2 regions of the Novilysobacter ciconiae genome follow, and region 2 is predicted to be linked to the other one. Evidence: riboswitches for the same ligand, from Rfam matches in the RefSeq annotation. Region 2 holds a riboswitch; the other holds the start of a gene.
What was found. A riboswitch is a leader RNA that binds a small molecule or an ion and turns the genes downstream of it on or off. The one in region 2 is predicted to bind cobalamin.

Region 1 (4,207 bases), 1.1 Mb from region 2:
GCGATGCGCTGCGAGAGCGCGCGGGCCGGCTCGGAATCAAACGGCAGGCGCAGCTTGAAGAACACGTCCTGCAGGCCCATCGCCCCCAGACCGACCGGGCGCCACTTCAGGTTCGCGTGGCGGGCGGTGTCGATGGGGTAGAAGTTCAGGTCGATCACGCGGTCGAGCTGGCGCACGGCCAGTCGCACGGTTTCGGCGAGCTTGTCGAAGTCGAACCGGGCCAGGTCGCCGACGCTGCCGTCCTCGACGTGGTGGGCCAGGTTGATCGAGCCCAGGTTGCAGACCGCCGTCTCGTCCTGCGAAGTGACCTCCAGGATCTCGGTGCACAGGTTGGACAGATGCACCACGTTGCCCTCGCGCAGGGTCTGGTTGCACGCGCGGTTGGACTTGTCCTTGAAGTTCATCCAGCCGTTGCCGGTCTGGGCCAGCGTGCGGATCATGCGGGTGTACAGGTCGCGTGCCTTGACCTGTCGCGTCGCCAGCCCGGCCGCTTCGGCGACGCGATAGGCCTGATCGAAGGCCTCGCCGAACAGGTCGGTCAGCTGGGTGCCGTGGCGCGCCAGCACGGCCGGATCGAACAGCGACCACATTGCGTCGGCCTCGACCCGGCGCATGAACTCGTCCGGGATCCAGTTGGCCAGGTTGAGGTTGTGGGTGCGCCGGGCATCCTCGCCGGTGTTGTCGCGCAGCTCCAGGAACTCCTCCACGTCGGCGTGCCACGGCTCCAGATACACGCAGGCCGCGCCCTTGCGCTTGCCGCCCTGGTTGACCGCCGCCACCGAGGCGTCCAGCGTTTTCAGCCACGGCACGATGCCGTTGCTGAGGCCGTTGGTGGATCGGATCAGCGAGCCACGCGAGCGCACCCGGCTGTACGACAGGCCGATCCCGCCGCTGAACTTGCTCAGCTTGGCCACGTCCATGTAGCGGCGGTAGATCGCCTCCAGCGAATCCTCCGGCGAGTCCAGCAGGAAGCAGCTGGAGAGCTGCTCGTGGGTGGTGCCGGCGTTGAACAGAGTCGGCGAGCTGGGGATGTAATCCAGCTGGGCCATGCGCCGGTACAGCGCCAGCGCGTCGGCCACGTCCTCGCTCAGGGCGCATGCGATGCGCAGGAAGAACTGCTGCGGCGTCTCGATCACCGTGCGCGCCGTGGGGTGACGCAGAAGGTAGCGGTCATAGACGGTGCGCATGCCGAAATAGTCGAACCGCGCGTTGAGGCCGTTGTCGATCGCGTCGTTGAGCTTGCGCGCGTTGGCCTGCACGAAGTCCATCAGGCGCTGGTTGATCAGGCCCAGGTCGAAGCCGCGCTGGACCGACTGCGAGAACGCGTTGATGTCGATCGCCGCGACCTCCTTCTCGATCACGCCGGCGAGCAGGCGCGCGGCGAGGCGGCCGTACTCGGGCTCCTCGGCGGTGAGCAGAGCGGCGGTGCGGATCGACAGTTCGTCCAGCTCCGACGTGGTCGCGCCGTCGTACAGCCCGGAGATGGTGCGGGTGGCCACGCGCATCGGGTCGACCGCGTAGAGATCCTGGCTGCAGCGCGCAACCGCGCGCACGATCTTGTTCAGGTCCACCGGCTCGCGACCGCCGTTGCGCTTGGTCACGTGCATGCTCATCGCGGTGGCGGGCGGGGTGAGCGAGAAGCCCGGTGAGGCGTCCGGCTGGGCGGCGGTGGGCTCCACGTCGGCGTTGAAATCGGCGGGTGCGGTGGCGAGGTCTGGCTGGGTCATCGAACAGCTCCGGTGCAGGGCGCACGGTCGTCGCCCCTCCCTCGAAGGTCGACGCGCGGAAGCAGTCCACGACACCGGCACCGCGGACAGGCGGCGTCGGACGGCGCGGCCATGCCCCCGCGGGCATCGGGTTTTCGTGAGGAGATCGCGGTGTCGTGCGGCGTCGATCCGACGCGCGCCCACCCGCCGCGTGGACGTGTGGCGACACCGGCCGTCTTCCCCCGAAGACTCGCAGGCCGGTCACCGCGCGGTGTGCTTCGCGCGGCTGTCGGCAGGTCTTCGGGCTCTGGACGCGGATGGCCGTGACCGGCTTTCCACCTACTGGTCGCCGCTTCCCAGGGCAGGGCGCCCCAGTGCAATGACGACGTTCGTTTCCAATTACCGCTGCGGGGCAGCGCCGGATTCCCACCGGCTTCCCGTTTTAAGCCAACCGCGAGGCCGGCACCGACGGACACAACATAGTGGGGGCGGCCGGATCCGTCAACACGACATGTGGGGTTTGCACGCGGATCATTCGATCTGCGCACGCTTCCAATCCCCGCCCCGGCCCGCGACAATGCCGTCCTTCGCCAGCCGGCCATCGCGCCAGGAGTCTTCCGTGTCCATCCTCCGTATGTCCGACCTCGACCTTGCCGGCAAGCGCGTGCTGATCCGCGAGGACCTCAACGTGCCGATCGATGACAACGGTGCGATCACCTCCGACCAGCGCATCACCGCGGCGCTACCCACCCTGCGCCTGGCGCTGGAGAAGGGCGCGGCGGTAATGGTGATGTCCCACCGCGGGCGTCCGACCGAGGGCCAGTGGAGCGAGGCCGATTCGCTGGCGCCGGCGGCGGCGCGGCTGTCGCAGTTGCTGGGCATCGAGGTGCCGCTGGTCAAGGACTGGCTGGACGGCGTCGAGGTCGCACCCGGCCAGCTGGTGCTGCTGGAAAACTGCCGCATGAACGTCGGCGAAAAGGCCGACGACGAGGCGCTCGCCAAGCGCTATGCCGCGCTGTGCGATGTGTTCGTGATGGACGCGTTCGGTACCGCCCATCGCGCGCAGGCATCCACCCATGGCGTGATCCGCCAGGCCAAGGTCGCCGCCGGTGGCCCATTGCTGATGGCCGAGCTGGACGCGCTGGGCAAGGCCCTGCACGAACCCGCGCGGCCGTTGCTGGCCATCGTCGCCGGATCCAAGGTCAGCACCAAGCTGGAACTGCTTTCCTCGCTGGTTGGCAAGGTCGACCAGCTGATCGTCGGCGGCGGCATCGCCAACACCTTCATCGCCGCGATGGGCCACGGGGTGGGCAAGTCGCTGGTGGAGCTGGACCTGCTGGACACCGCCCGCCAGATCATCGACGACGCCAAGGCGCGCGGCGCGGACATTCCGCTGCCCAGCGACGTCGTGGTTGCACCGGACTTTGCGGCCGACGCCCCGGCCACGGTGAAGCCGGTGGACGCGGTCGGCGCCGACGACATGATCCTCGACATCGGGCCGGACACCGCCGCGCGCTACGCGGCGATGATCGCCAAAGCCGGCACCGTGGTCTGGAACGGCCCGGTGGGCGTGTTCGAGTTCGAGGCCTTCAGCCGGGGCACGCAGACGCTGGCCGAGGCGATTGCCGGCAGTGCCGCGTTCTCCATCGCCGGGGGCGGCGACACCCTGGCCGCGGTTGACAAGTACGGCATCGCCGACCGGGTGGATTACATCTCCACCGGTGGCGGCGCGTTCCTGGAGTTCCTGGAAGGCAAGGCGTTGCCGGCCGTCAGCGCCCTGCAGGCGCGCCGCTGACGCGACCACCGCCGCGCCGCTGGAGCGCTTTCCAATCGTGCTAGCGTTCCCGGCTTGACCACGCAGGGAATCGACTCCATGGCCGCGCTGCTGCGACGTACCAAGATCCTCGCCACCCTCGGCCCCGCCACCGACGTGCCCGGCGTGCTGGACTCGCTCATCGCCGCGGGCGTGGACGTGGTCCGGCTGAACTTCTCCCACGGCGATCCCGATTCCCACCACGCCCGCGCCGACGCGGTGCGGGCCGCCGGGCAGCGCCTGGGGCGGGAAGTCGGCATCCTGGTCGACCTGCCCGGCCCGAAAATCCGCATCGGCCATTTCGCCCAGGGCAAGGTCCAGCTGATTGCCGGCGAGCGGTTCGACCTGGTCGCCCGCGAGGACGCCGCGCCGGGAACCGACCAGGAAGTGGGCGTCAGCTACCTTGGCCTGCCGGGCGATGTCGCCCCCGGCGACGTGCTGCTGCTGGACGACGGCATGATGCAGTTGCGGGTGACTTCGGTCGACGGCCAGCGCATCGCCACCCAGGTGCTCAACGACGGCGAGCTCTCGGACCGTAAAGGGCTGAACAAGCAGGGCGGCGGACTGTCACTGGGCGCGCTCACCGAGCACGACGCGGAGCTGATCAAGATCGCCGCGCAGATGGACGCGGACTTCATCGCGGTCTCGTTCTGCCGCACCGCCGAGGACATGCACCAGGCCCGTCGGC
Region 2 (4,207 bases):
CCGCGCAGACCGCCCAGTCCAGCGCCGAGCAGGTCGCCAACGCGGTCAACGAGAAGAGCCAGTCGTTCGCCAAGGGCGCCGGCAAGGCCTCCAAGGCCAAGTAAGACTGGCCCGCTTCCCGCCCCGGCGGTAAGAACGAACCCGGAAGCGCAAGCCTCCGGGTTTTTTATTGTCAGCTAGACTGGTTGCCATGTTTACAGCCACCACGCTTTCCGGCAGCAAGCCGGAGCAATACGCCGAGCTGGCGTCCCAGGCGCGCTCGCTGCTCGCCGGCGAACGCGACCGTATTGCCAACGCCGCCAACCTGTCCGCGCTGGTCTATCACGCGCTGCCCGCGCTGAACTGGGTCGGGTTCTATTTCTATGACGGGAACGAGCTCGTGGTCGGGCCGTTCCAGGGCCAGCCGGCATGCGTCCGCATTCCGCTGGACAAGGGCGTGTGCGGTGCCGCGGCCAGTACCCGGCAGACCCAGCGCGTTGCGGACGTCGACGCCTTCCCCGGCCATATCGCCTGCGATTCCGCGTCGCGCTCGGAGGTGGTCGTGCCGCTGGTCGCCGGTGGCGAGTTGATCGGCGTGTTCGATATCGACAGTCCACAGCTCAACCGCTTCGACGCCGATGACCAGCACGGGCTGGAGACGCTCGCCGCCGTTTTCGTGGACTCGCTGGCTTGAAGGACAAGCTGCGAAACATCGGCCCCAAGTCTGCTGCGTGGCTGCATCAGGTCGGCCTGCGCAGTCGCGAGGAGCTGGTGGCGACCGGCCCGGTCGAGGCCTTCATGCGGGTCAAGCGCGCGGGTTTCCGGCCCACGCTCAACCTGCTGTATGCGCTGGAAGGGGCGCTGCAGGAGTGCCACTGGCAGGACGTACCGCTGGCACGGCGCAGCGAACTGGTCGCCGCCGCGGAGGCCGCGATCGACGAGCTGCCGCCGCCGCGTCATGCGCAACCCGCCGGTCCGGTTACCACCACGGTGCTGACCGCCGATACCGTCGCCCCGCGCCCCGACGATCACGATCCCGACTGAGCCCGTGCGCGATGGCGTACAATGCGCCCGCTTCGAGGTGACCTGACGGCGTCATGCCAACGGGTTGAAACGGGAAGCCGGTGACGTCGCCAAAGCGGCCATGCCGGCACTGCCCCCGCAACGGTAAGCGAGGGGATCGGCCACATTGGCAGGTCCCGTCACGGCTCACCGCCACTGTGCTCCGGCATGGGAAGGCGCCGTGGTTGGTGTCGTGGTTCTGACGCCCCGCAAGTCCGGAGACCGGCCACGAAGTCGACTGGTTGCGATGCGGAGGGCATGGCGGCGGCGAGATTGCGCCCTGCGCCCGCCTGCTGCCCGGTTCCCGCGTTGCGACTCCCGCAATGCAACGCATCGCCACCCCGGGGACGGAGGGGCATGCGCAAGGAGAACCACCAATGCGATCCACCCCCACCGCGCTTGCCGCAGCCATTGCGGCCGGCCTGGCCGTAGCCGCCTTCGCCACCGCCGCCAACGCGGCACCCACGCCCGCGCCGCTGGCGCAGGCCACCGACCTGGACCAGGTCATCGTCACCGCCACCCGCACCGCCAACCCGGTCGCCGATGTCCTGGCGCCGGCGGAGGTGATCGACCGCGAAGCCATCGAGCGCAGCCAGGCCCGATCCGTGACCGACCTGCTGCGCGGACGCGCGGGCATCTCGATCTCCAACCAGGGCGGTGCCGGCAAGCTGACCAGCCTGTTCCTGCGCGGCGCCGATTCCGACCACACCGTGGTGCTGGTGGATGGCGTGCGCATCGGCTCCTCGACCTCGGGACTTGCGGCCTGGCAGAACCTGCCGGTCGAGCTGATCGAGCGCATCGAGATCGTGCGCGGGCCGCGCTCCAGCCTGTACGGCGCGGACGCGATCGGCGGCGTCATCCAGATCTTCACCCGCCGCGACGGCGACGCCGGCTTCGCCCCGCGCATGCACGTGGGCGGCGGCAGCAACGGCGCCCACGAGTTCGGCACCGGCTTTGGCGGGCGTACCCAGCGCAGCTGGTTCGGCGCGGACTATGCCTTCCAGCGCACCGAGGGCTTCAACGCCTGCGATCCCGCGCCCAGCCCGTTCGGCGGCTGCGGCCTTGCGGCGCCCGAGCCTGACAAGGACGGCTACATCCAGAATGCGATTTCGCTGCGCGGCGGCTACGACTTCAACGACGCCTGGCAGCTGCAACTGCACGCCATGCGCAGCGAAGGGGAGAACGAGTACGACGGCGACTACACCAACTACGCCGAGACCGTGCAGCAGGTCGTCGGCGGCAACGTGTCGTGGAAGGCCAGCGAGCGCGCGAAGCTGAGCCTGACCGCCGGCCGCAACGTGGATTCCTCCGACCAGTACAAGGACGAGGCGTTCATGGGCGGGTTCAGTACCGATCGCGACAGCGCGACACTGCAGGCCGACCTGACCCTCGCCCCCGCCCACGTGCTCACGCTGGGCGCGGACTGGTCACGCGACCAGGTCTCCGGCGACACCGTGTACGAGGTGGACTCGCGGTCAAACCGCGCCGCCTTCGCCCAGTTCCAGTCCCGCCTCGGCGCGCATCGCCTGGAAGCCAGCGTGCGCCGCGATGACAATGACCAGTTCGGCGGCCACACCACTGGCGGCCTGGGCTGGGGCGTGGACATCGCCGGGGGTTGGCGCATCAAGGCCGGCTGGGGCACCGCGTTCAAGGCGCCCAACTTCCTCGATCTCTACTACCCCTACTTCGGCAACCCGGACCTGGTGCCCGAGGAGTCCGAGACGGCCGAGATCGGCCTGGGCTGGAGCGGGCACGGCTGGAACGTGGACCTGGATGCGTTCCACACCAAGGTCGACAACCTGATCGCGTTCGACGGCGCCATCGGTCTGCCCGGCAACGTGGATCGCGCGCGCATGCGTGGCGCCGAGCTGGGCGTCCGCGGCGAGGTCGCCGAGTGGACGGTGGATGCCAGCTTCAGCGTCGTTGATACCGAGAACCGCAGCGGCGGCTTCCAGGATGGCAACGAGCTGCCACGCCGCGCCGGCAAGAGCGCACGGGCCTCGCTGGACCGCGCCTTCGGCGACTTCCGCCTGGGCCTGACCGGGATCGCAGAGGGCTCGCGCTACGACGACGTCGCCAACACCGTGTCGCTGCCGGGCTATGCCACCCTCGACCTGCGCGCCGAGTACGCGCTCACCGACGCGCTGAGCGTGCAGGCGAAGCTGGCCAACGCGTTCGACCGCGATTACCGCACCGCCGCCTACTACAACCAGGCCGGTCGCGAATGGCACCTGACCCTGCGCTGGACCCCGCGCCAGTAAGTGCGCAGGCGCTGCGGCGCCCACACTGATGCAACACCGGAACCGGCGGCACACTCCGCCGGTTTCCTTTTTTGCACAAGCGTGCCGGCTTCCGCGCTCGGGCACGCAGGAGGCGCAAGCTGCCCGGCCAGCGCCACTGGCTCAGGGCCGGACCGAAGGTAGCGCCTCCGCTCCGCCATGCCACCACCGATACAGCACCGGCAGCACCAGCAGGGTAAGCAGGGTCGAGGAGACGATTCCCCCGATCACCACCGTCGCCAACGGTCGTTGCACCTCCGCGCCGGTACCCACGTTGAAGGCCATCGGCACAAAACCCAAGGACGCCACCAGCGCGGTCATCAATACCGGGCGCAGCCGGCCCATGGCGCCGTCGACAATCGCCGCGTCCAGCGACGATCCCGACTCGCGCAGACTGCGGATGAAGGCAATCATGACCAGGCCGTTGAGCACCGCGACGCCCGACAGCGCAATAAAGCCGACACCGGCGGTAATCGACAGGGGAATGCCGCGCAGCGCCAGCGCCAGAACCCCACCGGTAAGCGCCAGCGGAACACCGCTGAAGACGATGGCCGCGTCGCGCAGCGAGCCGAACGCCATGAACAGCAATCCGAAAATCAGCAGCAGGGTCAGCGGCACCACGACAGCGAGACGTCGACTGGCGGATGTGAGCTGCTCAAACGTTCCGCCGTAGGTGATCCAGTAGCCATCAGGCACTGCCACCCGCTGTTGGACCTGCTCCTGCAGGTCACTGACGAACCCGCCCAGGTCGCGATCGCCGACGTTGGCCGTCACCACCACGCGGCGCTTGCCATTCTCCCGATTGACCTGGTTGGGCCCGGTCACGGTCCGGATCGTCGCCACCTCGCGCAGCGGTATGGTCTGCGGTGAGCGGCTCCAGGCATCGC

Region 1: it holds a riboswitch for cobalamin, as region 2 does, so the genes downstream of both, INQ41_RS03280 (ribonucleoside-diphosphate reductase subunit alpha) here and btuB (TonB-dependent vitamin B12 receptor) in region 2, are expected to answer to the same signal.

What each region holds. Positions count from the first base shown of each region.
Region 1 is NZ_CP063656.1:723,242-727,448, forward strand. Features, by position in the region: gene INQ41_RS03280 (ribonucleoside-diphosphate reductase subunit alpha) at 1-1,607, opposite strand, end outside; cobalamin riboswitch at 1,981-2,191, opposite strand; gene INQ41_RS03285 (phosphoglycerate kinase) at 2,326-3,501, shown strand; gene pyk (pyruvate kinase) at 3,580-4,207, shown strand, end outside.
Region 2 is NZ_CP063656.1:2,521,435-2,525,641, forward strand. Features, by position in the region: gene INQ41_RS11380 (phasin family protein) at 1-104, shown strand, start outside; gene INQ41_RS11385 (GAF domain-containing protein) at 191-673, shown strand; gene INQ41_RS11390 (TfoX/Sxy family protein) at 670-1,023, shown strand; cobalamin riboswitch at 1,042-1,286, shown strand; gene btuB (TonB-dependent vitamin B12 receptor) at 1,419-3,302, shown strand; gene INQ41_RS11400 (efflux RND transporter permease subunit) at 3,444-4,207, opposite strand, start outside.